Regions from separate parts of the Endozoicomonas sp. ALE010 genome, predicted to be linked through region 2. Evidence: predicted binding sites of a transcription regulator. Region 2 holds the regulator's gene; the other holds the start of a gene.
What was found. The regulator FNR, encoded in region 2, switches genes on or off when oxygen is low (the NO sensors DNR and NnrR bind a similar motif). The targets are predictions, from matches to a motif close to TTGATNTANATCAA.
Positions count from the first base shown of each region.

Region 1: a site for FNR is predicted at 10,198-10,211, ahead of ACO6UY_RS21535 (FeoA family protein). Genes of this name have one in related genera too.

Region 1 covers NZ_JBLYNV010000075.1:1,999-17,939, forward strand. The annotation lists gene cobB (Sir2 family NAD+-dependent deacetylase) at 116-811, opposite strand; gene ACO6UY_RS21495 (hypothetical protein) at 827-2,200, opposite strand; gene ACO6UY_RS21500 (beta-ketoacyl synthase) at 2,319-4,163, opposite strand; gene ACO6UY_RS21505 (GlxA family transcriptional regulator) at 4,345-5,370, shown strand; gene ACO6UY_RS21510 (DUF2147 domain-containing protein) at 5,417-5,860, shown strand; gene ACO6UY_RS21515 (hypothetical protein) at 5,887-6,405, shown strand; gene ACO6UY_RS21520 (hypothetical protein) at 6,425-6,796, opposite strand; gene ACO6UY_RS21525 (FeoC-like transcriptional regulator) at 7,060-7,317, opposite strand; gene feoB (Fe(2+) transporter permease subunit FeoB) at 7,394-9,727, opposite strand; gene ACO6UY_RS21535 (FeoA family protein) at 9,724-9,957, opposite strand; gene ACO6UY_RS21540 (glyceraldehyde-3-phosphate dehydrogenase) at 10,337-11,770, opposite strand; gene mfd (transcription-repair coupling factor) at 12,192-15,650, shown strand; gene ACO6UY_RS21550 (CsiV family protein) at 15,759-15,941, shown strand, end outside.
Region 2 covers NZ_JBLYNV010000012.1:19,586-35,526, forward strand. The annotation lists gene ACO6UY_RS07385 (ankyrin repeat domain-containing protein) at 1-907, shown strand, start outside; gene ACO6UY_RS07390 (TraR/DksA family transcriptional regulator) at 1,282-1,611, shown strand; gene ACO6UY_RS07395 (hypothetical protein) at 1,657-2,196, opposite strand; gene ACO6UY_RS07400 (adenine phosphoribosyltransferase) at 2,332-2,889, opposite strand; gene fnr (fumarate/nitrate reduction transcriptional regulator Fnr) at 2,969-3,721, opposite strand; gene hemN (oxygen-independent coproporphyrinogen III oxidase) at 4,235-5,629, opposite strand; gene ACO6UY_RS07415 (hypothetical protein) at 6,060-6,512, shown strand; gene ACO6UY_RS07420 (sulfite exporter TauE/SafE family protein) at 6,563-7,273, opposite strand; gene ccoS (cbb3-type cytochrome oxidase assembly protein CcoS) at 7,260-7,436, opposite strand; gene ACO6UY_RS07430 (heavy metal translocating P-type ATPase) at 7,439-10,015, opposite strand; gene ACO6UY_RS07435 (FixH family protein) at 10,015-10,650, opposite strand; gene ccoG (cytochrome c oxidase accessory protein CcoG) at 10,654-12,057, opposite strand; gene ccoP (cytochrome-c oxidase, cbb3-type subunit III) at 12,215-13,111, opposite strand; gene ACO6UY_RS07450 (cbb3-type cytochrome oxidase subunit 3) at 13,114-13,332, opposite strand; gene ccoO (cytochrome-c oxidase, cbb3-type subunit II) at 13,332-13,946, opposite strand; gene ccoN (cytochrome-c oxidase, cbb3-type subunit I) at 13,952-15,409, opposite strand.

The DNA.
Region 1 (15,941 bases), on a different contig from region 2:
ATAGTTCAGCAAGAGAGAGATTAGCAACATTGTCAGGTAACATTTTCTGGTTCTCAAGCAGAAATATATTTCTGCATCAGACCAATTTTTCTGCATTAAGTTTCCCAAACCCATATCACAACAGCGAACTGAAGAAACGGTCAACCACTTTGGTAGCTGCACCGTAATACTGTTCATCAAAAAAAGAGCCGTGATTGCCCGGCTCAAGGTTCAATTCAACCGTCTTTGCTCCTGCAGCAGCCGCCTCCTGAAAGAACCCGGCAGCGGGATAGACGTTTCCCGACGTACCAATGGAAACAAAGAGATCACAGACGGACAGTGCCTGATAAATCTCATCCATCCGTAAAGGCATCTCACCAAACCAGACAATATGTGGGCGAAGATTACCGGCAACACCGCAGCATTCACAGGGAGTGTCGACGGTAACATCCTGATCCCAATAAAAAACCTGCCCTGTCTCCTGGCAGTGAACTTTCAATAATTCACCATGCATGTGAATCAGCCGGTTGCTCCCTGCCCGCTCATGGAGATCATCAACATTTTGCGTCACCAGAAGAAAACTTCCGGAGAAATGACGTTCAAACGCGGCAAGTACCTGGTGAGCACGGTTTGGTTTGACTGAGTTCAGCTGCCGCCTTCGGTCGTTGTAAAAGCGTTGTACCAGTGCGGGGTTTCGGGCGTAGCCTTCAGGGGTTGCCACATCGTCAACAGGATGATTCTCCCAGAGCCCGTCACTGGCCCGGAATGTTCTGATTCCAGACTCGGCGGAGATACCCGCACCGGTCAGAACAACAATGGATGAATAGCGCAAACCAACCTCCTGTCATCAACGACGGTATTTAGTCGTATAATGTATGGTTTTGCGGGTACCGGCAGCCACCTCAACACGAAGCTGATCCGGCTTTTCCAGCGTGGCTCCCCTGACACTGTCGAACTTTATCAGGTTGCTGTCACGCTCTCTTAACAACAGCGTAATACTGTCTTGCTGGTCATTAGAGACCGTTGCCTGCCATTTTACCACCAGCTCTTTATCACTCTTCTGTTCAAGATCAAGACGGTTACGCTCAACACGAACGGCCAACGCTTCTCCCATGGTCAACCAGGCACTGTCTCCTGCCGTGGTTTTGGGTAACCATGAGTGACCACTGATGATATAGCCACCCTCCGGATCCTGTTCATACAGACGAACCTGTGCAGGTGGGAGATCCAGGGGGGCCGCAAATTTCCAGGTCAGCCTGGGTCGTTCAACCGTGGCCGTTCTGCCACCGGTGGAGCGGCCATATACGTCAAGGGTATACAGCTTTTCAAGATGCAGTGGTTCTGAGAAAAGATCCATCAGCTGTCTGCTATTGGCGGGAAGAACGGTGTCCTTTGGTAAGGTGGTCAGCAAAACTTCACCGACACGTTCCCCGTAGTCAACGGTATCTGCCATCGCCGAGGCTTTAAGCATCCGGTTCTTTTGGTAAAACTCGGCAACGCCCCCCTCACCACCAGCCACAAGGCGAATGGTTGCCTGATCGAAGTTGATATTGGCACTGTTAGTTAGCAGCGTTTTTAATTCCAGACGTCCCTGGTTGTGGGATAAAAGCGTTAACCGATAATGACTGTCATAGCTTAATTGAGGCGTAATATACGAGAGCTTCAGGGAACCACTCACCGGCTGCTGGCCAAAATCCGCCTTTACATACTGGAGATTTTCTCCCTGAATCTCCGAAGCGGTCAGTGACAGTATCCTCAACCCCTGGGGATCATGATAATCAATCAAATACTGACGGCCATTGTTGCCTTCCACCAGCCCGATTCCCTGCTGGTAGCTGACCAGTTTTCCCTGAATGGCAACGTTGAGGCCGCCACCAAACAGTTCAACGTTTTTGCCAAGCAGATTCCGGTAGTAATTATCGCGACCCAGGCCGCCCTGATGCCAGAAAACGTCATCAGGCCGGTAAACAGTATCACCATCGACGTATTCAAGATTAAGACTGCCATCAAGCCGGTTGATCGGCAGACCGACAATCTTCAGACTGCCCAGCCCATCGGGTCGGGTATCGAACCTCTGGCTGACCAGGGCTTTATCACTGTAGAGCGTCACTACCGTTGACTGTGGTTGCTCAACGTTAAATCTGCCCGGTAAAGATTCACCTGAGGCCCGGGTGATCACGAACCCGGACATCAGCAAAATCAGTAATAAGTGCTTAAACATAATGGCTCACCTGTACGCCACTGAATTGATAGGTTTGCAAGCACTTTAAAACGAATAGATTGCGTTGTCTCGCAACTTCACAGAAATGAGCGAATCACTGAGGGCAGCCCCCAGGATGTTATCGATTAAACTGCCAGAACGGGTTTTCCATCTCCAGATCTAGCGCCTTTCCATAGCCCGGAACATTTACCTGTTTTTCCGTAAACGTCAGGTCAGAACCGTCCAGCACACCCTCACCAAACTGATAAATGGGGTTTGCTTCACCGCTCTGGCAGCGCTGTTCATAGTCATCCTGCTGCTGGGTGACTGTCTCATTTTTCTGTTGCCACTGCGTCATGGCCTTATCGCCATGGCGGGCTTTCAGCATTTTTCGGGTTATTTCCGGGCTGAGCAGCAGGGCTGTGGCATTGTTGCCACCAAAACCCTTGGCATTAATCAGGGCAAGATCCATCTGATCAGCCCCGGTTTCCAGGTGATTCAGCAGAATATTGAGTTTTTCCGAATAAACGTCTTCAGCCAGGCCATTGATCGTTCTGATACCGGGAATAAATCCATGCTTCCAGACGCCGAGTGTCGCCATAATCTGATCACCACCCGCTGCGCCGATGGAATGACCAAGGTAACTTTTAACCGCAGCCACCGGCCAGCTTTCCATACCAAACACTTTTGCGGTTTCACTGAGAATCTGTGACTCGGTCACCCGGTTCTGTGGCGTTCCTGTGCCATGGGCCTGAACAAAACTCCGGTAACGAAGGGCGTCTTCGCCAGCAATGGCCCTGCCCAGGGCGGCAGCCCGGGCCACGGTCAAATGATTACCGGCTCCCGGGGCAGAAATAGACTTCTTGAAACCATCCGCATTAATAAAGACATCCGCCACCGATCCCAGGATCTGTGCGCCACACTCAAGGGCCAGTTCGTCATCCATCAACACCAGAAACTGGCTGGATTCGGCAATGGTGAAACCGGCATTGTCGGCAAATGGGCGACAGGCTCTGCGCCAGTCCGGATGGTCAGAATCCGACAAACCATCCAGTTTCCGCAGTGCCGCATCCGTGGTCAAAGCCCCCATGGTGGAATAACCTTCCATGACTTCCGGGGTAATTGGCGCTTCACTGTTGCCCACAATCACCAGACGACGACGGCCACTGCGAATGTCAGCAGCGGCCTGTTCCAGGTTGTAAAGCATGGTGGCACAGGCTCCCATACTGGTACCCGTGCCACCCAGAGAGCCAAGGATATAGGCATTGATAAAATCCGCCGACATCTCGGCAAAACCCAGTGGACACTGCTTGGAAGTCACCCGCTTTCCCAGCAAGCGGGACTGAAGCAAACCGCCATTGCCGTTAAAATCCAGTTGGCTCATGGCACTGCCGGAATAGACCGCAACCTGTTCAGGGCTTAGCTTCTGCTTGACCGCATGCCAGTCCATACCGGAAGAATAAATCGCATCGGATGCACCGAACACCGTCATTGTCAGTGACCTGGGGTGGTTCCGGGACTGGTACAGCTTTTCCGGGGCAAACCCGCTGGGCAGCTGACCCGCGGCATTGACCAGTGATTCACGGATGGAAGGAATCATTAACGGCTGGCCGACTTCGATTCTCACCCTGATCTGGCCATCTTCCAGTTTTTCTAACTGCCAGCCATCGGGCAGTGGATTGGGTAAACGACGGCCCCTCAGAATAATTTCCGATCCGGACTCCGCCTGAATGGCCTGATGAAAAGGAATGGCTTGCGGATTAAACAGGTTGTTTTCCAGCCGGCGAATCAATGTTCCCGACAGAATATCTTCCCGACTGCTGTCTTGTGGCAGATTTCTCAGCGTGCGCAGCGCAGCAAGGGTTTCGTGCTGCGACCGGTCACTCAGGCATTCCAGCACCAAACGACGGTAGCCATGAAAACCAGAGGTTCTTCCAGCTGGGCTGACCCCACCTTGAGCAACAATAACGGGTAATCTGGACAAACCACACTCCTGTATAACAACTGAATGATGTGCCACTCTGAGTAGCGATCAGGTTGTTATGAATGCAAATTAAGAATTAAATGAAGTTGGCACTAGTTTAATGATTTCGTGATAAACTTAACCGGATGAAAAAGACACGAATACGGACAAAAAAGACACATCACTGAGCAGTTTTACGCCAATGTTCCAACAATCCCCCCCAATCCAGTTAAACCGGGTACTGATCCCTATGGTGGAGCATATGATCAGTACCAGTGTGACATTACCCCTTGAGATGCTCGAAGCGGCAATGACCTACACCCGACTGTCAGCCAATAAAAAAAGTATTGAAGTTCATTTCTGTGCCAGTACGCCAGCCCCCATCACCACCACTGGCGGCCTGAGACTGACACCGGACAGAACCTTTAAACAGAGCGGCTATGGTGATCTGATCCTGGTTCCTGCGCTCTGGCGCAACCCGATTCCGGTGGTCAGGAAACATCCGGAAATCATTGCATGGTTAAAACGCCAACACGATGCCGGTGCCGTATTTGCCGCAGCTGGTACCGGGGTGGCGTTTATGGCAGAAACCGGGCTTCTGGATCAAAAACCAGCCACAACCCACTGGTTTTACATGGAAAAACTGCAACGTTTTTTCCCGGATATTGAGTTCAAACCCAATCACCTGATCACCCGGGCAGGTCGTATTTATTGTGCTGGCAGTGTCAATTCGGTCGCTGACCTGATGGTGCACATGATTGGCGTAGCGCTTGGCGAGTCCATCGCCCAAAAGGTTGAACAGCAGTTCTCCCATGAAATCAGAAAGCCCTTCAAAGACACCCATTTTGCTGAAGATCATGCCACAACCCACCAGGATGAAGTGATCGTCTCCCTGCAGGACTTTATCCACCATCACTTCGCCAGTGAAATCTCTCTGGCTGCCCTTGGCAGACTGTCGGGCTTGAATGCCCGGACACTGAATCGTCGTTTTCAACAGGCCACCGGCTCCCCGCCAATGGAGTATGTCCGCAAAATCAGGCTTGATCAGGCCAGCGATCTATTAAAGAATACCAACCTGGGCATTGCCGAAATTGCCCTGCAGGTGGGATATGCCGACGCTGATTATTTTTCCAGATTGTTCAAACGTCGCTACCAGCTCACGCCTTCTGAATTTCGCAGAAGTGTCCGGGGCAAACTCTTCTACCTGAATGACACCACAATGGAATGATTACAATAAACGCCGGAAAATTCCGGGGTTTTGGAGACTCCCTCACATGTTCCCGAGAAAACGCGCCCTGGGTGCCGGATTGTTGTCCCTCTGCCTGTCCTCGTTCAGCCTGGCGGCTTCGCCCCTGGGACTATGGAAAACCATTGATGACAGCACGGGTAAAGCAAAAAGTTATGTCACAATCTTCGAGGAAAATGGCAAACTGTCTGGCAAAGTGACACAGATTCTTGACCCTGCCAAACAGGACAGCATTTGTGACCAGTGCCAGGGCGAGCTCAAGGATCAGAAAGTTCAGGGCATGACCATACTCTGGGGCATGAAAAAGCAAGGCAGCAAATATGACGATGGAAAAATCGTCGATCCTGAATCCGGGAAAGTCTACAGCGCTAACATGAAAGTGCTGGAAGATGGCAGTAAACTGGAAGTCCGTGGTTATATCGGGTTCGCGCTGATTGGCCGTTCGCAAACCTGGGAACGTGTTGAAGATTAGCGCATAATCCCTTGAACTCATTAATAATGACCACCGCGTTTCTGGTGGCAGCCGGTCTGATCACCGGCTCTATTCTCTTCTGGACCCTGAGCCTGGGCATTGGCCCTACTCCCACCTCGCGAAAAGTCAGGGCGGCGATCAGAGATATCCTTCCAGATGACGTGTCCGGTCATGTTATGGAACTTGGTTGTGGCTGGGGACACCTGATTCCCACTTTAAGAGAAAAATACCCTGACAAAAAAATTGAGGTCTGGGAACGTTCTCCGGTTCCGGCCCTTTTTACTGAGGCAAGGTACGGGATCGATGTTATAAGAGCGGATTTCTTCCAGGCAGCCCCTGGTAACGCGGGCCTTGTTGTTTGCTATTTGTATCCCGGAGCGATGGAACGTGTTGAAAGAGAATTGATTCCTCAACTGCCACCTGGTTGCTGGTTACTTACCCACACCTTCAGTTTATCAGGCAGAGTGCCGATAAAGACGCTTAAGGCCAACGATCTTTACCAGACACCTGTTTTTCTTTATCAAGTTCAGCCAGCTTCATCTTAAAAGCCGGGGACTTAATCAATTAACTTTGTCCTGTGTTCAGATAGGCAGAAATAATATCAGTTACAAGGGTACATACTCTTGAAAAGACACTTTCTGATGGTTCAGGAACGGGGCTGGCATTGTATAATCCAGCAAACACTTCAGGGTTTTTACCCTGCAGCCTCAGAAGCGTATCTTTTCCTGCCACCAGAACAAAACCTTCATCAGCAGTATCTGATTTCACAGATCCTTCAAAAAGAATAGAATCAAGCTCACCCTCATCTATATTTTGTAAATCAAGGGATTCTCTAAGCTGCTCAGCAACTGTCATTCCAAATGCACGCCCTTTCATTACAACTGGTGGAACAAATTGATTCCCCCGAGGAGCTCCGTGTATAGCGTCAATATTCATAGTCTATCTCCTACTCCATAAGAAACTTTTCAGAAAACTGAAAATCTGTGGATTTTATTTTTATTGGACTATCGTTTGTTTCGAAAGTTCCATCATTTTACGGGGTGATAATAATTAAACATCTGTTTGACTATTAAAATGGCGAAGAAGCAGACCAGCGTTATGTAAAAAACGCCAACTATATCATGATGATGTAATGGTAAAGGAGCTCAGGGGTACAGAGATTGTTTACGCAGGAACAGCAAATATGCTGTGAAAGTCCGTCAGCCGATAAGACTCAATGGAATATGTTGAGACTTTCCCTGCCAGCGATAGATCTCCAACTCGGCAGGGTCACAGGAAACACACCCCTTTTTGCAGGCCACAAAGCAACCCGGCTGTTCACAGCTCAACTGACCTTTCCTTAGCCAGTGTGAGAGCATCCCTCTCATGGCCTCAGGTGTGGTATTGAATTTCACACTGAGGTCAGCCAGAGAGCACACTTTCTGCTGTTTCAAATAATCGCGGATTTTGATCAGCATGGTCAGCGCCTGTCAGGTTCCGGTTAATGGCCAAAAGCACTGAGGGTGCTTTTGGCCACGCTTTGCGTTTACGATGTCATTGCGGGCTGACATCCATCCGCCCTTGCAGTACTGAGGCTCCCATGCGTTTCATCAAGGTAACCACAATAAACATCATCAGCATGATCGATACCACCCAAAGCAGCGTTTCGCCAGGCTGCACAGATACCAGCGACAACTGGTAATAAATAGTGGCAACGGCATAGCCAAGGAAGAAAGTCCATCCGGAAATGAACAGCGTCCAGCCCAGGGTGGTTTCCCGGTAAATAGCACCCAATGCTGCTACGCAGGGAGTATAAAGAAGGATCATCAATAAGTAGGCAATGACTGCAGCATGACTGGGGAACAGGCCAGCCATAACAGAGAATGTGCTGACTTTGACTGCCTGCTCTTCAGCAACCGCCTCCAGATCGGTCAGATCGCCAACTTCGACACCCAGAGGATCTGCCAGTGTGCCACTTAAACCACTCAGATTGGCTGGAATAGTGGCAACGGCTTCCTGCAAGCCTGCCAACAGGTCAAACGTCGTTTCACTCTCGGTGTCAGCGTTTTCAGACGCGGCAATAGCACCGTACATTGAGTCAAGCGTACCCACAACGGCTTCTTTCGCCAGAATACCTGTAAACAGTCCCACAGCCGCTGGCCAGTTTTCTTCCGTCATGCCCATGGGGGAAAATATCGGGGTAATGGTTTGGCCAATCTTGCTGAGCATGGAGCTCTGAGTGTTCTGGTGACCGAAAGAGCCATCGGTACCAATAGCATTCAGGGTGTTCAGCACGACCACCACCATCACAATCGCTTTGCCTGCACGCAGGATAAAAGCCTTGAGACGATCCCAGGTGCGTAACATGACCTGAGTCACCGATGGCAAATGGTAATTGGGCAACTCCATAATAAACGGCGAACTGTCGCCACTAAGGATGCTCTGCTTGAGAATCAACCCGGTAAATATTGCCGCCAGGATACCCACCAGATACAAAATAAACACCACATTCTGGCCGGACTCCGGGAAAAAGGCAGCGGCAAACAGCGCGTACACCGGCAATCGGGCACCGCAGGACATAAAGGGAGCCATGGAGATGGTCAATAGCCGGTCCTTTTCATTGTCCAGTGTCCGTGCTGCCATAATCGCAGGCACGTTGCAGCCAAAGCCCACCAGCATGGGAACAAAGGCTTTGCCCGGAAGCCCCAGAAAGCGCATGAGTCGGTCAATGACAAAAGCAGCCCTGGCCATGTATCCCGAGTCTTCCAGTATGGAAAGAAACAGAAACAGGAAAGCAATCACCGGGATAAATGTCGACACTGTCTGGATACCACCACCCACACCGTCCGCCAGTAACGTCACTGCCCAGGCGGGAGCACCAACCGAGTTCAGCCAGTGGCCCAGTCCGTCCACCAGCAGAGTCCCGGTAAAGATATCGAAAAAGTCGATAAAGGCACTGCCGAAGTTAATGGTGAACATGAACATCAGATACATGACACCCAGGAAAATGGGGAACCCAAGCACCCGGTTCAATACCACACGATCAATGGATTCACTCAGCCGGTGACTGACCACGCCCCGCTCACGAATCACTGACTCCATAAGCTGACCAACCACATCATAACGTCGACTGGCCAGAATAATATCCAGCTCTTCCTCAAGGGCAGCCTCAATGATATGACGCTGCCGGGTAGCCTCATTGACCACCTGCCAGGTCAGTTCCGGCAGAGGCACAGTGTCACCTTCCAGTAACTTCAGGGCATACCAGCGTCGGGACAGCGGACTATCAAGATTCACAGACGCTTCAAGAGTCGCTTCAATAACGACAATGGCCTGTTCCAGCTGTTCACCAAGGTTCAATGGTGGGGCTACGGAAATACCATTATTCAGAAAATCATTAATATTTTGTAAAAAGGCTTTGATATTGCCTGACTTGCTGGCAACCAGGGGCAGCACCGGACAGCCGAGTTCCTCAGCCAGCTTGTCAATATCAATGTCCATGCCCTTTTCCCTGGCAACGTCCATCATATTGAGCACAACGATGACCGGAGCACCCATATCCAGCAATTGAGTGGTCAGGTACAAATTTCTTTCAATATTTGAAGCATCAAGAATATTGATAATTAAATCCGCTTCTCGCTTCAGGATATAATCCCGCGCCACCTTTTCATCAAGAGAAACGTCACTGTCAACCACATCAAGACAGTAGGTTCCGGGCAGATCAACCACTTCTATGGCGTTATCAGCAAAGGTATAAAAACCACTGCGTTTTTCCACAGTAACGCCTGGCCAGTTGCCAACCCGCTGCCGGGCACCGGTCAGCGCGTTAAACAGCGTTGTTTTACCACAGTTAGGATTTCCGACAATTGCAACAACGTGTTTTTTCATGCTCTGGAAACCTCTACAACAGCGGCTTCATCCTTTCGAATCGATAATTGGAAGCCTCTGACTTCCAACTGAATTGGGTCCCCCAATGGCGCAACACGACAAACCGTGAACCGGGTTCCGGGCGTCAGGCCCATTGCCAGCAATTTCCGCCGGTAAGCACTGCCAGCATCCGCAAAAGCGGTTACCCGGCCACATTCACCGGTTTTCAGTTCACCCAATGTCACCTTCATGTACATCTTCTCCACAGGCATCATAAAGTCAGTTTTGTACGCGATTTTTCTGCACAGCAGGTAATAACTCGCAAAAATGACCCAGATATTTGCACCTAAATCATCTGCCAGGGCCAGAACCTGTTTTTTTGTCGGGGTTTTAGTGTGGAATGGTTGCTGCCTGACAAAATGTCAATTGATCTGAATATATACGCAAATGAGAATGGTTACAATTTAGAGGGCGACCAATCTCACTCATTGTTGACCAATATCAATGTACGCAGGTTGTTGGTAAATCGGGATAAGATAGGAAAAAGGCAGGATCTACAGAGTGACTGATTAGCCGAACCACTAATCAGTCACTCTGTGAAGTGTTCATCACTACTGACAAACGAGTGTTTTATGGAACCGACGGGTACATCGCACCAGACATAAACTGAAGTATCCGGTTGACCTGACAGCTGTAACCGAACTCATTGTCATACCAGACATAAAGCACACAGCGTTTGCCGTCAACAATAGTGGCTTGCCCATCCACAACGCCAGCTCGACGGCTACCCACAAAATCACTGGAAACTGCTTCAACAGAGGTGACGTAATCCACCTGTTTCTGAAGGCTGGAATACAGTGAGGTCTCCCTGATAAAGCGATTAAGCTCTTCAACGGTGGTGGCCTTGTCCAGGGACAGGTTAAGGATGGCCAGGGAAACATTCGGGGTCGGCACCCGAATAGCATTCCCCGTCAACTTACCTTCAAGTTCAGGCAACGCCTTGGCAACGGCTTTCGCTGCCCCGGTTTCGGTAATGACCATATTCAGTGCAGCGCTGCGTCCACGACGCTCACCCTTGTGGTAATTATCAATCAGATTCTGGTCATTGGTGTAAGAGTGAACCGTCTCTACATGACCGTGTTCAACACCAAACTCATCATTAATGGCCTTCAGCACCGGTGTGATCGCGTTAGTGGTACAGGAGGCGGCGGAAAGAATCTGATCTTCCGGCTCAATATCGTTATGATTTACCCCATAAACAATATTCTTGATATCCCCTTTTCCCGGTGCTGTCAGCAGGACCCTGGATACTCCCTTTGATTGCAAATGCAGGCTCAATCCCTCTTTATCACGCCATTTACCGGTGTTGTCGACAATCACGGCATTGTTAATGCCATACCGGGTGTAATCGATGGAATCCGGGCTGCTGGAATAAATGACCTGAATGGCCACACCGTTGGCATAGATAACCTTATTCTCTTCATCAACAGATATAGTGCCCTGGAAAGAGCCATGAACCGAGTCGCGACGCAACAGGCTTGCCCGCTTCTGAAGATCATTGCCTGCACCGCCGGGCCTGACAACCACGGCCCTCAGGTTAATACCAGAGCCACTGCCCGCGCGCTCAATGAGGATTCTGGCCATCAAACGGCCAATCCGGCCAAAGCCATACAATACGACATCCTGACCCGGGCCCAGGGTCTGTTTATGGCCATTAGTCACTGACGCTACTTGACCGGTAACGTACTCTTCCAGTGACAGGCCTGCTGCTTCCGCCCGGTAGCCAACGGCCAGCTTGCCAATATCAATACGGGATGGCCCCAGATCAAGGCCTGCCAGAATTTCCAGCACAGGGTAAGTCTCACGGACAGAGAGACCATTGTCCTCAATCTGTCGAACAAACTTGTGCGCTTTCAGCAAGCTGATTACGGAGCGGTTAATGACGGGATGCCCAAACACAGACGTGACAACATGGTGATTTCTATACAGCTTGCCGATCAGTGGGATCATTGACTCAGCCAGTGCTTCACGCTCTTTCCAGTCCTGAAAACGGTCTGCTACCACGATAAATTCCCGTTTATTATTTCTGTTTTAAATACAATCCCTTATTTGGGACTTATGTTCCGTGGTTATTATCCTTGTTGATGGTGTTCGAGGCAACAAAGATTATCAAACATTAACACCACCAATCTTTCTGCCTTTGATTTTCCTCCTTATTCCACCATTTCCCGCTGGCAATACTGGGAGAACAGGATCACAACCGCTACAATCCACCACTTAAGTAGTTGGCCAAATGGAATCGTATATTTCTGGCTAAGTGGGCAGTTGCTATGCAAGGCGCAACGTAGGGAGCATAGCCGTAGCTATGTGACCGGAGTTGCAACGCCGCAGAGTGACTGACAACTTAGTCAGAAATATATGATTTCATTTGGTTAACTACTTATATCTGTATTTGGGGTAAATCAGGAGAGCCTTCAGGATTTTCATGTTTCAACACACTATTCCTCTGCCAACCCACCCCGGCGACAAGCTTCAGTGGGGAAATCTCGCGAAAGCCGGGCCTGCCTTGACCATTTCCTGTGCTGCGGTATCGGACAACCAGCCGCTGATGATTATTACGCCGGACAGTTCATCAGCAAACCGGCTGGAAGAAGAGCTGGCCTTCTTCCTTGCTGAAGAAGCCAACATCAATGTTCAGCAAATGCCGGACTGGGAAATACTGCCCTATGATACCTTCTCACCCCATCAGGATATTATTTCCCAGCGACTGTCAACGCTCTACCACCTTCCCCTGACCGACAACCGTGGCCGAAAAAAAATTCTGGTTGTGCCCGTGACGACGCTGTTGCACCGCCTGTGTCCGAAGAACTATCTGCTGGGCAGCTGCCTGTCGTTGCAACCGGGCACCCGGTTTATCATTGATGAACGCCGGGGCCAGTTTGAACAGGCCGGATATCGCTGTGTAGACTCAGTGATGGAACATGGCGAGTTCGCTATCCGTGGCTCTATTGTTGATATTTTTCCCATGGGGGCTGACACGCCCTATCGGGTTGACCTGTTTGATGACGAGATAGAGTCACTGAGAACGTTTGATCCTGAAACGCAACGCTCCATTGCAACGGTTGAGGAGATACAACTGCTACCGGGGCATGAGTTCCCCCTGGATAAGCAAGGGATAGCGTTATTTCGCAGTAATTTTCAGGAAACCTTTGACGTTAACTATCGTGAATGCCCGATTTACCAGGATATCAACAAAGGTATTGCCAGCCCGGGCATTGAATACTACCTGCCTCTCTTCTTTGAGGAGACGTCAACGCTTTTCGACTACATGCCACAAAACACCCGAATACTGATTTACGACACCGTGGGTTCAGCACTGGATCATTTTTATTCGGATGTTCATGCACGTTACGACAACCGCCGTGTTGATCCGCAAAGGCCAATACTTCCCCCATCCCGGGTTCTGATGCCCTCGGAGGAGTTTTACAGCAGACTGAACGACTTCCCCAGAGTCACACTGTTTGAGCAGCCTGTTGCACCCAAGGCCGGTCGATTTAATTTAAACCGTGAAGAATTGCCGGAACTGACCATTAATGCCCGGCTTGAGCAGCCACTGGCCCACCTCAAAACCTTTATAAATGGCATTCATCATGTCCTGCTGGTCGCCGAAAGTGCCGGGCGGCGGGAAGTACTGCTGGAGCTGCTGAGCCAGAATAATATAACGCCTGACCTGTGTGATGGCTGGTCCGCATTTCTTAAAGAAAAGCCCGCCCTGGCGGTCAGCACCGGGCTATTGGACAACGGACTGTATCTACCGGAAGAGCAAATCGCTGTTATCCCGGAAGCGCTTTTGCTCGGCCAGAGAGTACAACAGACCAGACGGCGGAAGACAGAAGACGAACACAGTGCCGACCAGGTTATTCGCAACCTGACCGAGTTAAGAATCGGAGCTCCTGTGGTTCATATTGACCATGGGGTTGGCAGATACAGAGGGCTGGAAACACTGGCAGTAGATGGCCAGACCACGGAGTTTCTGACCCTGGAATATGCCAACGAAGCCAAACTTTATGTACCGGTCGCTTCTCTCCACCTGATTTCCCGATACACCGGTGCCGATGATGAACTTGCCCCGCTGCACCGGCTGGGCAGTGAGCAATGGAGCAAGGTGCGGCGTAAGGCCGCCGAAAAAGCCAGGGACGTGGCCGTCGAACTGCTGGATATTTATGCCCGCAGAGAAGCACGAAAAGGGTTTCCTTTCACTGAGCCGGAGCAGAATTATCTGGCTTTCGCTGCGGCCTTTCCATTTGAAGAAACGCCCGATCAGCAACAGACCATTGCCGCCGTTATTGGCGATATGTGTGCACCAAAACCCATGGATCGCCTGGTCTGTGGTGATGTGGGCTTTGGTAAAACAGAAGTTGCCATGCGTGCTGCCTTCCTTGCAGCTCATAGCGGTAAACAAGTGGCCATTCTGGTTCCCACGACGCTGCTGGCGCAACAACACTACGAAAGTTTTCGCGATCGATTTGCGGACTGGCCCGTAGAAATTGATGTTATTTCAAGATTCAAGTCGCAAAAAGCCGTGGATCAGGTAAAAGAGCGGCTCACTGAGGGCAAACTGGATATCATTATTGGTACCCACAAGATTCTTCAGGGCGACCTGACCTTTAAAGATCTTGGCCTGCTTATTATCGATGAAGAACACCGCTTTGGGGTTCGCCATAAGGAAAAGCTCAAGTCATTGAGGTCCGAGGTTGATATCCTGACCCTGACCGCAACACCCATTCCAAGAACGCTCAATATGGCCATGTCCGGTATTCGCGACCTGTCCATTATCGCGACACCACCGGCACGGCGACTCTCGGTTAAAACCTTTGTCCGGCAATATGATCAACCCCTGGTGAAAGAAGCGATCCTCAGGGAGCTGCTGCGTGGCGGGCAGGTGTACTATCTTCACAACCAGGTGGAATCCATTGAAAAAGTAGCCAGCGACCTTCAGGAACTGATTCCTGAAGCACGGGTCATCACCGGTCATGGCCAGATGCGTGAGCGTCAGCTTGAACAGGTGATGTCCGATTTTTACCACAAGCGCTACAACGTTCTGGTATGCACAACCATTATTGAAACCGGCATCGATATCCCTAATGCCAATACCATCATCATCAACAGGGCTGACAAGTTTGGCCTGGCCCAACTGCATCAGCTTAGAGGCAGGGTTGGTCGCTCACACCACCAGGCCTACGCTTATCTGTTAACACCGACACCGAAATCGATGACGGCTGATGCCGCGAAACGTCTTGAAGCCATATCGGAAGCACAAACCCTTGGTGCCGGGTTTATGCTGGCCTCGAACGACCTGGAGATCAGGGGTGCGGGTGAACTGCTGGGTGAAGGCCAGAGCGGCCAGATACAGAGTGTTGGCTTTACGCTCTACACCGAGATGCTTGAGCGTGCCGTTAACGCCATCCGCAACGGCGAAACGCCCAATCCGGATCAGCCCTTGAACCATGGCACAGAAGTGAACTTACGGCTTCCGGCCCTGTTGCCTGAAGACTATATTCACGATGTCCATAGCCGCTTGATTCTCTATAAGAGAATTGCCGCCGCTGATAATGAGGAAAAGTTAAAGAACCTTCAGGTTGAGCTGATTGACCGGTTTGGCCTCTTGCCCGACCCGGCCAAAAACCTGTTCCGTCAGATGAAGTTAAAACTCTGTGCCCAGAAGCTGGGCATCAAGAAACTGGATGCCAGCAGCAAAGAAGCAAGGGTCGAGTTTGAAGAGCAGCCCAATGTCGATCCTATGCTGATTATTAACCTTATCCAGTCAAGCCCTCAGCAGTTCAGGCTGGAAGGCAGCAGCATCTTAAAGTACATTGACGCAATGGAAACTTCGGAACAGAGGTTTAAGGCAACGGAAACGTTGCTGGGCAGGCTTGCGGGTTAACAGCTGATATCTAACAATAGCCACCTGGCTGGTTTTCAGACAGTCAGGAGCTGCTGCACAAAAGCCACAATCCCTGATTCCGGATTGGGTGATCCAAGGAAATTCTGTATGAAAAAACTTCAGCTTATCGCATTGTCGATAGCACTACTGGTTAATGTACCGCTTTCTGCTGCACAGAACGCGAGTGATGGAGGACCTGATATCCCATGGTATCAGGTGGATCTTGTGGTTTTTCGTTACCTCAACAATCACAGTGGCGAAGCCTGGCCTCCCGTTGCCGGTTACCGGGCA
Region 2 (15,941 bases):
CAGCCGGCATGGCCGGGTGGCAGTTCACCATGCGGCCACCGGTGGTCATGGCCACTGCCTGCGATTACTTGCCGATAAAGGTGCGAACCTTGACGCAGTGACCCCCGTTGGCAGAGCGGCGATACACTACGCTGCCATGCGAAACCATAGTGAGTGTCTGGAAATCCTGATTGATAACAACGCCAACGTTGAGGCGTTTGTCAATTGTGGCTGGAATGCCCTGCACCTTGCTGCTTATCATGGGCACCTTGAAAGCGTGCAAACCCTGATCCGAAGGGGGGCCAATATCCAGGCCTTTACCAACGGCAATAGCGTTATGACAGCACTGCACATAGCCACCAGATGCAACCATCTTGGGTGCGTCAGGGTCATTGTTGAGGCTAACGTGGATTTTTCGGCAAGGGACTCGGCTGGCAACACGGTGTTACACGACGCCGTCACCTACGGCAGTTATGTGTGCCTGCGCATGTTTATTCGCTCCGATGCCGACCTTGACATGACCAACGCAGAGGGTAAGACCGCACTGCATCTGGCTGTGCTTAAACACCGTTGCAATAGCCTGAAAGCCCTGATCCAGGTAGGTGCTCAGCTTGATGTTAAAGATAATTCCGGCCGTACTGCCATGCACTATGCCGTTGATATGTCCTTTATTCATTTCTCATTTGATGCTTCCCTCAGCCTGCTGATTCGGGCGAAGGCGGATCTGAATATTCCCGATCAAGACGGCAATACCGTTCTGCATATGGCGGCATTCAATGGCAACCTGAAAGTTGTCAGGATGCTGTTGAATGCCGGCGCAGATCATCGGGTGAGAAACAGACATGGCAGGACTCCCCTGGTACTTGCCAGACAGCTCAATCACACATCCTGCATCGACAGGCTGAAACGACTGCCTTATGTGATGTAATGCCTGGTTATCGACCACTCAGCCTGTTAATGGTTACGAGATCAAGAGGAGGGACTTTGTCAGCCTCCTGGACTCCGCTTCAGGCTGAACGGAGATTGTTCACATCAAACTCATTGAATTGATGTACCAGGTGGGAAAATGTTTTTCCGGATTGAAACTGAATATTACGTTTACGGTATCAATGATCTACTATTTGAATTCATGATTTTGGAAAGAATCAGTACGCCGCAGGTTGGTAATTACCTTATCCGTTTTTGTGAGTGGGGATAAGGTTCTTCGGCGTTGTTTTATGGTAAAGAGTGACCTTTTGACACAACCATTCTTTATAGAATAAACAGCAGGATTCTACAGTATTTTTGTGCAGGGGTAGCAAAATGACAGATCATGATAAGTGGCAGAAATGGTTGATGGCTCGCAGGGATGAGCTGAATACGCGTCTGGGTAAAATTAAAAAGGATGCTTCCCGAAAAAACAGTGCAGACTGGTCTGAGCAGGCGCAGGAACGGGAGAATGATGAGGTTATTGATGCACTGGGTAACGAGGCGGTGATTGAACTGGGTAAAATTAACCGCGCCCTTGATCGTATAAATGAGGGCGATTACGGTTTCTGCCTGTCCTGCGGTAAGGAAATTCCGGTTCAGCGCCTTGAGGTTATGCCTTATGCTGACCTTTGTGTTCAATGTGCTGAGGCCAAGGGGTTGTAGGGGAGCATCATCAAGGCGATAAGGGAGCAGGCAGGCTGAATCCTGTTATGCCGGTTTGGCTGCAGCCTGGTTAAAGTACGTTGACTCCTCTGTGGAGCAGCCTGATTCAATAATCATCTTTTGATAGCTTTCGCAGAAGCTCTGGAGTGTTCCGGGGTTTCTGCTGTGGAAGTGCTTTTGCCATAATCTGGCCATGGCAGTGATGTCTTCTTTATCAATATCTTCGATCTGAATACCGCAGCGGTGATAGATAAGCCAGGCAATGGCGGTGGCGTAAACCAGGTTGGTCGCCAGTTCATGATGGGGGTGGGAAAGAAACTCCCGCTGGCTGGCCAGTCCCCGAACTTTGCTGGATAAGTCAGCGTTTGGTGCCAGAAACAGGTCCCAGATATTGCGGTGCATGCGAGGAGAAATCTGATAGATACCGAGTGCCTGGTGATTGGCCTGTTTCAGATGAAAACCAAGCCCGGACTCTCTGGCTGCGGTACCAAGCAGCAGGTTCTCAGCAGTAGGGCTCCACATACCCAGATGCTTGAGTGCGGGGCGAACAACATAGTGCCTTAGTTCCTTGGCGCATATTCCCATTTGCAAAGTCCTTTTCCCGGGTAGATCCCGGTCTGTGCGTCCTGTAACTGCGGGAGGGGCTCTCAGATCCAGACATTAACCCTGGATCTAAGAGACATATCGTATCATCCCTGAAATTCTGAACTGAGGGTGGTTTTACTCACCGGCAAAATTGCACAGGGCATAGGTTGGAATGCCCGCCGCATTGAGTCTGTCAGCGCCCTTGAGGTCTGGCAGATTGATGATAGCTGCAGCTTCCAGTGTGCTGGCTCCTGCTTGTCGAATCAACTGATCCCCAGCCAGCAGTGTGCCTCCGGTGGCGATAAGGTCATCCACTAACAGAATTTTTTCACCGGCCTTAATGGTGTCTTCATGCATTTCCAGTACGGCTTTGCCATATTCAAGGTCATACTCGACACTGAGGGTTTTGCCTGGCAGTTTGCCTTTCTTGCGAAACAGTGCCAGCGGCTTGTTCATGATATAGGACAGTGTCGAGCCAAGCAGGAAACCGCGGGCATCAAGCGCGCCAATGCGATCAAAAGTCTGGTTCTCATAACGCTGAACCATGACATCCACGGCCTTACGCCAGGCTTCCGGGTTTTCAAACAGTGTGGTGATATCCCGAAACAGGATGCCTTCATGGGGCCAGTCCGCGATGGTTCTGATTTGCGTTCGCAGATATTCCTGAACGGATGAACATTCGTTTGTATGCATGGGAGGGAGCATGCCGCTGTCAGTCAATGGATAAAAAGGAAGAAGCCACCTCAAAGGGTAGCTTCTTTAGAGGATAAAGTCAGGCGTTGGTAGCAATCGGTTCCAGTGTTTTTCCCCCGGCCAGGGCACAGAGTTCAACCGAGTTGCGAATTTCGATTTCCTTGCCCACGGCGGAGATCAGGCCGTTTTTCTGGAATCGGGTAAATACACGACTAACCGTTTCTACCGCCAGACCCAGGTAGTTCCCCATCTCATTTCTCGACATGGACAGACGGAACGACTGGGAAGAAAAACCCCGGCGACGAAAACGGCTGGCCAGGTTAATCAGGAAGGTGGCAATACGTTCATCGGCGTTTTTCTTGGACAGCAGCATCATCATTTGCTGGTCTTCACGGATACGCTTGCTCATCAGGCGCATCAGATGTCGGCGCAATTCCGGGAATTGATCGGAAAGGGTTTCCAGTTGCTCAAAAGGAATCTCGCAGATCATGGTGGTTTCCATCGCCTGGGCCGACACCGGATAGGTATCCGTATCCATACCGCTCAGGCCAAGAATTTCGCTGGGCAGGTAAAATCCGGTGATTTGTTCCTCACCTTCATTGGTCGCTGTGTAGGTTTTGAGAGCCCCTGAGCGAACAGCAAAGACACTGGTAAAGGGGTCACCTTCCAGAAACAGGTGTTCGCCTTTTTTCAAAGGACGCCCACGCTTGATAATGTGATCCAGCTGATCGATATCCTTAATGCTCAGTGCCAGTGGCAGGCACAGTGAGCTGAGGCTGCAGTCTCTGCAGGCCACATGGCTCGGCTGTCGGACGTTGGGCTTTGACGTCATTGAGAGGCCTCAAAGTCGTATTTGGCGAAATTCGACACTGTTTATGGAAAACCAAGTGTATGAAAAGTGTTACCGGAGTGTAAATCAGGTATGTACGCAACCGGGCAGACCCAGGGTAGGGGTTTGGTGCTGCTTCAGCAATGCGTCATAAACTGCGGTGGTTCCGGTGAGCTCTCATCTGCCGTGTCATCTATCAAGCTCAGGGCTGACCCTGATCATGGTATGGTCATGGCTCCTGGTGGTTGTGTGTCTTTATCCCTGAAAATCAATCTGACATTGTCTTATGTCACAGGATTAAATTTTCGTTCGTGGTATTTAACGGACATGGCAGATTTTGCACTTATGTTTCAAGTAAATCAATGTGATAGTGGTGGCAAGTCGTCGTCAGTTTCAGTTTTTTTCTGATAAACCGGTGAGCTGCAGAGAGGTTTCGGTTCTGTGCGGGATGATCAGTCGTTGTCGGTACTGGCGGGAGAGGGGCTCCGGAGCCTGGTGATTGCTCCGGAGTGTTACTCAGATAACCTTTGAGAAGAGCGTCTTCTCTTTCATCTCCGGTTGATGGAGATAGTGGTCGAACTGCATACAGATGTTACGGATCAGCAGTGTTCCCTTTGGCAGTACTTCCAGCAAGCCATCGCTATTGAGACTGATCAGGCCGTCTGCCCTCATCGGCTCCAGCCTTGCCAGCTCATCCCGGAAGTAATCCCTGAATTGAATATCAAACCGCTGTTCAATATCGCTGAAGTTCAGTTTGAAGTGGCAGATCAGCTGGGTAATCACTGCCTGGCGGACTTTGTCATCAGCGGTCATCTTCAGGCCGCGAACCACTGGCAACTGCTGTTCATTGATCATTGCACAGTACCGGGCTTCATCGGTGCTGTTCTGGATATAAGTGTCGCCTACCTGGCTGATGGCAGACACGCCCATGCCGATCAGGTCGCAATGACCATGGGTGGTATAACCCTGGAAATTCCGGTGCAGCGTGCCTTCTTCCCGGGCAATGGCCAGTTCATCGTCTGGCAGGGCAAAGTGATCCATACCGATGTAGATGTAGCCCTGATCCAGCAGTTTTTCCGTGGCCTGATGCAGAATGTCCAGCTTCACTTCCGGCGCAGGCAGATCCTGCTCATTAATTCGGCGCTGTGGTTTGAAGCGGTGGGGCAGGTGGGCGTAGTTAAACAGGGATAGCCTGTCCGGGGCCATATCAGCCACACGATCGATGGTTTCCATAAAACTGTTGGTGGTCTGGAAAGGCAGGCCGTAAATCAGGTCCATGTGTACCGAGCGGAATGCCATGACCCTGGAAGCATCAAGAATGGATTGAATCATGCTTTCAGGTTGAACCCGGTTAACGGCTTGCTGAACTTTGGGGTTCAGGTCCTGAACGCCCATGCTGATTCGGTTGAAGCCAAGGTCCCTCAGGGTGCCCATCATGGGCCAGTCTACTTCCCTGGGATCCAGTTCAATGGAGTAGTCTGCGGTATCGCTTTGGGTCAGTTGGAAGTGCTGACGGATATGGCCCATCAGATCCCTCATCTGATCTCTGCTCAGAAAGGTCGGTGTGCCGCCGCCAAAGTGCAGTTGCTCGACCCGCTGTTCCTGACTGTAGAGTGCTGCCTGCATCTCTATTTCACGAAACAGGTATTCCAGATAACTATTGGCGCGCCCACGGTGTTTGGTGACAATTTTATTACAGGCGCAGTAATAACAGACATGGGAGCAGAACGGGATATGAAAGTAGAGTGACAGGGGATTGATGGCCCTGGCACTGGAGTGGGCATTGTGATGATATTTCTCAATATCAAAGCTGCCATCAAACTGCACCGCCGTGGGATAGGAGGTATAACGCGGGCCTGAGTGGTTGTATCGGTGAATCAGGTCTTTATCCCAAACTGGTGCGGTATTCATTATTGCTCTCGGTAATCTTCATGTCTTATTAGTCAGTGTGTTCGCCTTCTGGTCGGTCTTTTTGTGCCGGAAAGGGTAAGGCAAAAACAGTCGGTATTACGTCATGATGTTTTTGGCTAGTTTAGAAAGATTTTCAAGGTTGTTCTTTGATCGGTGTCAATAGGTATGAACCGAACTGGCATGCCTTAGTGGTTCGTCTTTAGGGCATGTGATGAGGATTGTGTCCAACGTGGCGTGAAGTTGTTGAGGTTGGCTATTGTATCTGCCATCTGGTTATTAATCGAGCAAATAATGCTTTGGCTGGCAGGGTTGTGCTGAAAAGGGTCTGATTGATAGTGATTGGTGGGTTCATTGAATGTGCTATTTTTGCTGCTAGATCATAAAAATTCACAAATATGTCCTGGTCACTGATCAGACAGGAGGAGTAATTATGGGTGCAGACATACATATGTATGCTGAATTCAGAAATAGTGTCGGGCAATGGGAAGAAATCCCGGGTTACGAACCTTTTTCAGATCGCAATCGTCATGTCTTTTCATTTTTTTCCGAGGGTTTTGTCAGAAGCGATTATGACTGGGGCTCCTGGCATGTTACTCCGTATCCCATTATTGAGGAGGCTCGGGGGCTGCCCGGAGATGTCAGTCTTTCCATCAAGGCCAAGTCTGATGAATGGGGAACGGGTGGATCTGGCCACTCCTGGCTGTCTGTTGATGAATTGGTTTCTTACGACTACAACAAGCCTTTAAGAGAAAGGGGCGTTGATGTTCCCGAAGAGTTTGTCAAGCTTACGATCAGGGAATCGTTGGGGGAAAAGTATTTTTTGGAGTTGGCTGAGTTGCAGAAGCAAAAAGCGGAGCGCCTCGTCTTTTGGTTTGATTTCTGATTCAAAACTTTAAGAGCCTCCTAGGAGGCAGAACTTTTTTTTTCCTTTTATCACATATGGTGATGGTGCAGCATGGACATCAACCACCTCTGGTGTGCGCCGGGCATAGACCACAAGCCAAAAAGGATAATCAGCAACCCCGCCAGGTTGCGGGTGATACTGGCTTGGATAATGCCGCTGAGCTGTCTTGAGAACGCACCAAGCAGGAACACTGAGGGTATGGTGCCTATACCAAATGAGGCCATTAACAGCGCACCCTGTACCGGTTTTCCCTGAGTGGCGCTCCAGGCCAGGGTGCTGTAGACCAGGCCGCAGGGTAACCACCCCCAGAGCATGCCAATGGCGAGGGCATTGGGAAAGTTTTTGATGGGCAGCAGTGCTTTGGCCTTGGGCTGGATATGTTGCCAGAGCTTATGTCCGATCTTTTCCAGATGTGTCAGACCACGCCACCAACCGGTCAGATAAAGCCCCATGGCGATCAGCATAATGGCCGCAAAATAGCGCAGTCCCATCTTTACTTCCGGGCTGATACCGCCCAGGTACCAGCCAATGCTGGCCAGAAGGAGACCAGCGATGGCGTAGCTGGTAATTCGTCCGAGATGATAGGTCAGCATCAGCCAGAAGATCTGTGCACGGGACTTGCCTGCCAGGGAGAGGCTGAGGGCGGAAGTAATGCCGCCACACATGCCGATACAGTGGGCGCTGCCCAGTATGCCCAGGGTTAATGCGGAAAGTAAGGTGGGGACTTCATTTATGGTCATGTGAATCAGCTTTTGGTATCTGTTGAGGCTCATCAAAAAGAATGCTGTGGGCTGGCCCTTCAAGGTCGTCAAACTGACCGTCGTCTACTGCCCAGAAAAAGAGTTTGATCGCTACAGCGATCAGGATCAGGGCCAGAGGGATCAGAATAATCAGGCTTTCCATGGTCAGGCAGCTCCTCTGGGTTCAAGGTGGGCGTAAACTTCTTCTGACTCGGTCGGTGCTTTGGGCAGTTTTCCCGGGCGGTTCAGTCGCAGGGCGTTGGCCACCACGATCAGTGAGCTGAGCGCCATGCCGGTAGCGGCCATCCATGGGGCAATCATGCCTGCTGCGGCCAGGGGCAGGGCGGCAAGGTTGTAGCCAAGGGACCATGCCAGGTTTTGCCGGATAATTTTCCGGGTTCTTATGGTCAGGTTAAAGGCATCGGCCAGTCGCTCAAGGTTGCCGGAAATCAATACTGCATCTGCACTGGTGCGCGCCAGGTCTGAGGCGTTGCCCATGGCCATGGAGATATCCGCCCCCGCCAGAACGGGAACATCATTGATGCCATCACCAACCATCAAGACTTTGTGGCCCTGACTCTGCAGCGTCTGGATATAGCGCAGCTTGTCATCCGGGCTGCTTTCAGACTTCCATTGCCGTATACCCAGGGATTCAGCGGTTGCCGCCACCACCGGCTCGGCATCACCACTGAGCAGGGTTACGGTTTTGCCCATCTGTTGCAGCCGTTGGATTGTGTGGGCGGCCTCAGGGCGCAGGCTGTCGGTAATCCTGAACCAGCAGAGCGGTTGCCAGAGTTTCTGGTCAGTACTTTCTGACATCAGCAACCACTGTCCATCCTGTTCTGGCGTTGCCACATTGCCGGATGGACAGACAAAGTCGGGTCGTCCGATGCGGTAAAGGCGGTTGCCAATGGTGCCTTCTATCCCCTGGCCAAGATGGTTTTTCACCTCGCGAGCCTGCTCATGCAATGACTCAACGGTGTAGAAAAAGGCTCTGGCGATAGGGTGTTCAGAGTGTGCTTCCAGGGCTGCTGCCCGCTGAAGCAACGCTTCTTTTGAACTGTTGCCGTTATCAAGAGAAACCACCTGGCTTAACGACAGTTCCCCTTTGGTTAAGGTGCCGGTTTTATCAAAGATCACATGGTCGATGGTTTTCAGGCCTTCCAGAACATGACCACGGGTCACCAGCAGGCCAAGGCGGTGCAGATAGCCGGTAGCCGCAGTCAGGGCGGCAGGGGTGGCCAGGGACAGGGCGCAGGGGCAGGTCACCACCAGAACCGACAGGGTAATCCAGAACGCGTCTTGTGGCGCAATGCCGGACCAGCCCCAGTACACACAAATGGCCACCAGCAACACACAGGCAACAAACCAGCCGGCCACCTTATCGGCAATTTTCGCGATGGCGGGCTTATCCTGCTGTGCCCGTTGCAGCAGCTGGATAATGCCGGCTACCCGGGTCTCTTCGCCTACTTTGCTTACCTTAAGCTCAATGGGATGGTCCACATTGATACTGCTGCACAGCAGTGTGTCACCACGCTGCTTTTCGATGGGCAGGTACTCTCCGGTCAACATGGCTTCATTCACGCTGGTGGAGCCACTGATCAGAATGCCATCTGCGGGAATGGCATCGCCGGGAAGAATTCTAACCTTGTCGTCTGGTTGCAGATCGGCCACCGGGACGCGCTGATAGTGACCGTTGACTTCTTTCAGGCAGCTGGGCGGCAGCAGATTGGTCAGCGCCCGTGCAGCCCTGGCGGTTGCATGGCGGGCACGAAGCTCAAGGTAGCGACCGGTCAGCAGGAAGAAGGTAAACATGGAAACGGAGTCGTAGTAGACTTCGCCAGAGCCCTCAGCGGTGGAATAAATAGAGCCTTCAGCGATGGAATAAATAGAGCCATCAGCAAGGAAATAAACGCAGAAGGTTGCCCACAGGCTGGCCAGATAAGCGCCACCAATGGCAATGGATACCGGAACATCCATGCCGAGATGCCGTATTTTGATATCCCGCCAGGCCGCCTTGAAGAAGGGCGCAGCAGAGTACAACACCACAGGCGTGGCAATCACGGCGCTGAAGATCCGGATCAGGTCCCGGTAAATGTCCGGCATATCGTCACTGATGGCACCGGAATAGAGGGCGATGGCATACATCATCACCTGCATGGCACCAATACCGGCAATGGCAAGCCGTCGTATAAAGGTGCGGTTTTCGTTTTTCAGCAGGGCTTCCTGCTGGTCGGCACGCCAGGGGAACGCCTTGTAACCGATTTTGTGAATTTCCAGCAGAATGGTACTTAAGGGGATTTCGCTGTTATCCCAGGTGATCTGTGCCTCATGGGTGCTGAGGTTGACACTGGCCCGGGCAACACCCGTCAATGATTCCAGATGGTTTTCCAATAACCAGATACAGGCGGCGCAGGTGATGCCGTCTATCAACAGACTGGCAGTGAGGTGGTTATCCTGGCTTTGGGAAGCCGGGCCTGCGGGTCTGACAAAATCCTTTTGCACCTCTGCACGGTCATAGATCTGCAGTTCTTCCTGAAGTCGCTGATTCAGGTCAGTGACCTGGTTGGCGCTTTCGGTACGGTGCCGGTAATAATTCTCCAGACCGCCGGCTACGATGGCCTCGGTCACTGCCTTGCAGCCCGGGCAACACATGGGCTGCAGTGTGCCTTCAACGTCTGCAAAAAATACCACCGGCTGGCTGACCGGCAGTGTGCAATGAAAGCAACGGGTATCGGTCATCAGGCATCCGGATTTTTCAGGGTAGTTGGGGTTCCCGGTGAGACGACGGCCTCCAGGGTGATCTTCCAGCCGGTCTCATAGCCCACTTCCGGAATCAGCTCATCCAGGGTTTCCAGTTGCAGGTAGTAACGACCGGTAACCAGGGCGTCCAGCTGGCCAACATACATTGGGTTTTGCCCGGGTTGTGCCGGGTTAGAATCTGCGGCTGATTTGGCGCTGATGCCAAAGGAGCGGTTCAGCACAATGGTTCTGTCTTTGTCTTTAAATACCGGAGAAAGAAAGCTGAGTTTTAGCTGCCCGGGCCACACCTCCGGATTTCCCTGCATCGTCACCCGGACTTCGCCGATCAATTCATCAATGGTCAGTGTACCGGCAACGGCCAGGCTTCGGGCATTTTCAATCCGGGTCATGTCCTGGTTGATGGTTTTGCCGTTTTTGTAATAGTCATCAATCACCACGCTGTCCTGATGGGTAAAGGCGGTGTAGACCTGAAAGCCGCCCCAGGCAAAGGTGACCAGCAAAATACCCACGATGTACCAGGCCCAGGGTTCCCGGTACCAGGGGGTAAAAGGTTCCCTGTTGGTGGCAGGCTGGCCTCCTGCCGGGTTATCTCTGCTGGTTGTTGATTGCGTCATGCTTCAGGGTTTCCTCTCTGGTCCGGGCACCATAAATCGGCTTTCAGCGGTAATGGCTTCCAGTCCGGGCTGGCTGGAACTGATGCTGAAGCGAATCGGCCGGGTGCTGGGGGCTCCATCAATTAACGGCGCGATAACCCTGATGATTTCCTGCTGCACACTGCCCGGCTCTGCCACAATGGCGGTTCTGCCCGCTATTTTCAGATTCTCGATACCAGCCACCTGTATTTTGATGAGATGAGGTTGCTGGTCTTTGTTAGCGACTTTCAGTGTGTAGATATTTTCTACCTGGTCATCATTTATGACCCGGAAAAGGACATTTCTATCCCTGAGTACTTCCAGCTCCAGCGGAATTCGATGGCCAAGGCTGAACATAAACAGGCAGATCATAATGAACAGTGCTGAACTATACCCGATCAGGCGGGGACGAAGCCAATGGGTCTTCTGGCCGGCAAGTTCGTTATCGGTGGTGTAGCGAATCAGGCCTTTGTCGTAGCCCATTTTGTCCATGATGGTGTCGCAGGCATCGATACAGGCGGCACAGCCTATACACTGATATTGCAGCCCATCACGGATGTCGATACCCGTAGGGCAGACTTGTACGCAGACACTGCAGTCCACACAGTCCCCCAGCCCCATGGTTTTGTGATCAGCGCTTTTCTTGCGTGGGCCACGCTGCTCACCGCGATGCTTGTCGTAAGCTACCACCAGGGTATCGTTATCGAACATGACGCTCTGGAAACGGGCGTACGGGCACATGTGAATACAAACCTGCTCCCGCAGGTAACCCGCATTGCCATAGGTTGCCAGGGTGAAGAAGCCGAGCCAGAAAATACCCCAGGGGGCAACATCGAAGGCGGCGATGTCCAACACCAGTTGCCGGATGGGAATGAAGTAACCGACAAAGGTGAGCGCCGTAGCAAAAGCGATACTCACCCAGAGTAAGTGTTTGGCACTCTTGCGCAGAAATTTCCCGCCGGACATGGGCTCTTTGTCCATCTTCATCCTGCGGTTGCGCTCACCTTCTGTGATGCGTTCTGCCCACATAAATACCCAGGTGAAGACGCTCTGGGGGCAGGTGTAGCCGCACCAGATTCGTCCGGCAAACACCGTCAGTGCAAACAGGCCAAAGGCGCAGATAATCAGTAGCCAGGACAGCAGGATAAAGTCCTGGGGCCAGTAGGTGGTGCCAAAAATATGAAACTGCCGGGCAGGCAGGTCAAAGAGCACGGCCTGACGGCCATTCAGATTGATCCAGCAGGTGCCAAAAAAAAGCAAGAAGAGAAATGTACCGCCAGCCAGACGAAGCGTTCGGAAGTGGCCCGAAAAGCTTCTGGTGTAAATCTTTTCAGGCTTCTGATACAAGTCGATCAGTTCCGGTTCCTGGTTGGCATTGTCTGTGTTCATAGAGCCCAAATATACCGTTAAGGTTTTATTGGAACCACAAAGGCACAAAGGCACAAGGTTTTTTCAGGCTTGCCTGAGCTGGGCTTAGCAAAAAAAGCGCCCTTTGTGTCTTTGTTCCTTTGTGGTTCATAGTTTTTTGTCCCTGCGCCTGAGCAAATCATTCAGCCTTGTGGGTCAGGCTGTAAACGTAAGCCGTCACCAGATGAACCTTCTCTTCACCAAGAATATCGTTCCAGGGTGGCATAACGCCGTTTCGTCCCTTGCGGATGGTGTATTCCACTTGCGCCTGACTTGATCCGTACAGCCAGATATTGTTGGTCAGGTTCGGAGCGCCCAGGGCATGGTTACCGGTACCATCGGCGTTATGACAGACGGCACACGTCGTACTGAAGATCTTTTCGCCAGCGGCCAGGTCCGCTTCGCTGGCACCGCTGTCAATACCAGACAGTTCACGGGTATAGCTGGCAACCTGCTTCACGCCGGTATCACCGATCACGGCACCCCAGGCGGGCATTTGTCCCTGACGACCGTGGGCAATGGTGGCCTTGATGGCGTCCGGAGTGCCACCGTAGAGCCAGTCGTTGTCAGTGAGATTCGGGAAACCGAAGTTGCCACCGGCATCCATACCGTGACAGAGGGCACAGTTGTTGATATAGACCCGCTCACCCATTTTCAGAGCCCTGGGGTTGTTAATCAGCTGTTCAACCGGAGTGGCGGCGTAACGGGCAAATTCAGGGGCATATTTGCGGTCATGCTTGAGTTGATCCTGTTCCAGCTCATTCACCTGAGTCCAGCCAAGGACGCCTGTCCACTTACCCATACCCGGGTAGAGAATCAGATAGCCGACAGTGAATACCAGGGTGGCGATGAACATGATAAACCACCACTGCGGCAGTGGGTTATCATACTCCTCAATGCCATCATAGGCGTGACCGGTGGTCTCATCGGTCATATCCCTGCGCTGGCCCTTGCGAGTTGCAAACAGAACCCAGGTGACCAGTACAAGGCAGGCGGTGGTCAGCAGAACAATCCACCAGTGCCAGAAATTACTCATCGTTATACAGCTCCTCTTTTCTGGGAGTTCTTATGGGTTTCCCGGTGGCTGCCTGTGGCATCGGTATTCTCAGCACCCTCCTGCTGGTCATCAGCAAATGGCAGGGCGGCGGCTTCATCAAAGTCGCCTTTACGTCGGCTGCCGTAGGCCCAGAAGACCACCGATAGAAATGCGACCAGGGCGACCAGTGTCGCCAGTCCTCGAATCGTATTGATATCCATCAGCGCTTACCCGAAATAACTGTGCCCAGTCCCTGGAGATAAGCCACCAGGGCGTCCAGCTCGGTTTGTCCTTTGACGGCATCCCGGGCACCGGCAATATCTTCATCGGTGTAGGGAACACCCAGTGTCCGCAACGTTTCCATCTTTCTTGCGGTCAGCTTGCCATCCAGCGTGTTCTCTGCCAGGAATGGGTAGGCGGGCATAATGGACTGAGGCACCAGATCACGTGGGTTAATCAGGTGGGCACGGTGCCAGTCATCGGAGTAACGGCCGCCAACCCGGGCAAGGTCCGGACCGGTACGCTTGGAACCCCAGAGGAATGGGTAGTCATAAACGGATTCGCCAGCCACCGAGTAGTGGCCATAACGCTCCACCTCGGCACGCAGCGGACGAATCATCTGGGAGTGGCAGCCTGCGCAGCCCTCACGGATATAGATATCACGGCCTTCCAGCTGCATGGCGGTGTAAGGCTTCAGGCCCTCCACGGGCTGAGTGGTCTCTTTCTGGAAAAACAGCGGGACGATTTCCACCAGGGAGCCAAAACTGATGGCAACGACCACCAGTATCGCCATCAGGCCCAGGTTCTTTTCAACAATATCGTGTTTGCTCGCCATTATTATTATCTCCCTTCAACCGGCGCAGTGGTCGGGTTGAGTTCGAGGGACTCTTTATCGGAAGAGGGCTCCTCCGACTCTCTGGCAGTGCGGTATACGTTATAAGCCATTGTCAGCATGCCAAGAACAAAGAAGGCACCACCAATAGCACGGACAATGTAGCCGACGCCGCTGGCTTCTACGGACTCAATAAAGCTGTAGGTTAACGTGCCGTCTTCGTTCACTGCACGCCACATCAGGCCCTGGGTGATACCGTTTACCCACATGGCAACGATGTAAAGAACGGTGCCGATGGTGGCCAGCCAGAAGTGCATATTGATCAGGCCAACGCTGTACATCTGTTCCTTGCCGTACAGCCTTGGAATCAGGTGATAGAGCGAACCGAATGACACCATGGCTACCCAGCCCAGGGCACCTGAATGCACATGACCAATGGTCCAGTCGGTGTAGTGGGACAGGGCGTTAACGGTCTTGATGGCCATCATCGGGCCTTCGAAGGTGGACATGCCATAGAAAGAGAGGGAAACCACCAGAAAACGCAGGATCGGATCGGTCCGCAGCTTATGCCAGGCACCGGAGAGGGTCATGACCCCATTGATCATGCCACCCCAGGACGGTGCCAGCAGCACCAGTGACATAACCATGCCCAGGCTCTGGGCCCAGTCCGGCAGTGCGGTGTAGTGCAGATGGTGCGGGCCGGCCCAGATGTAGATGGCAACCAGCGCCCAGAAATGCACGATGGACAGACGATAAGAGTAAACCGGACGCTCCGCCTGTTTGGGCACGAAGTAATACATCATGCCCAGGAAACCAGCGGTCAGGAAAAAGCCTACCGCATTGTGGCCATACCACCACTGGATCACGGCATCCATGGCACCCGCATAGGCAGAGTAGGACTTGGTCAGGCTAACAGGTAACGAAGCACTGTTAACGATATGGAGCACGGCAACCGTAATAATGAAGGCACCAAAGAACCAGTTAGCCACATAGATGTGCTTACTCTTGCGCTTTATGATGGTGCCAAAGAAGACCAGCGCGTAACTGACCCAGACAACGGCGATCAGAATATCAATGGGCCATTCCAGTTCGGCGTACTCTTTGGAAGAGGTAATACCCAGGGGCAGAGTAATGGCTGCCGCAACAATCACCAGTTGCCATCCCCAAAAGGTGAAAGCGGCCAGCCGCGGCATGGCCAGTGTCGCCTGACAGGTTCGCTGGACGATGTAATAGGACGTTGCAAACAGGACACAGCCGCCAAACGCAAAAATCACCGCATTGGTGTGCAGTGGCCGCAAGCGTCCAAAGCTGGTCCAGGGTAAGCCCAGGTTGAGTTCGGGAAAGACCATCTGAGAGGCAATCAGCAGGCCTACCGCCATACCAACAACTCCCCAGACCACGGCCATGATGGCAAACTGCCGAACTACTTTGTAGTTATAGGTCGGCTGTAACGTTGCAGTGCTCATGCTCCATGTTACCTTCGGGTTATGCTTATAAGATTTGATGGTTATTGTGGGTAAACCGAAATGGGATTGTATTGATACGGATCAATATCCGGTCAAAAAATGAGCCAGTTGCTTCTGTTCAAAGGTAGGGGGTTACGCCCCGGGAGTTGCAGACTTTTTCCAGGAAAAAGCGGAATGTGTGTGCTGTTTTTTAGCGTTTTTTCCTTATGATAGTGCTTGTTTAGTTAACTACCCTGGCCCCGTTGCCAGAGCACTTGAGTGCACAACTCCATTGGAAAATCAAAAGCACCCCTGCTTTCCCCTTGCCAACCTTCTAAACAGGCTTTGCTGTACCGACAGTTCTGACTTTCTTATGTCCTCATCTGGTTATCGGGAGCATATACTCCGCCGATCCCGCGGCAATCATACAGAAATATAAGAGTGGCTGCTAATGCTTTTTCGGTCTTTACTGGTGTGTTCTGTCAGCTTTTTTAAGAGCCGGGTACCTGGCTGGATTGCCCGGAACCGGTGATGATGACGGACAGCCAGTCAG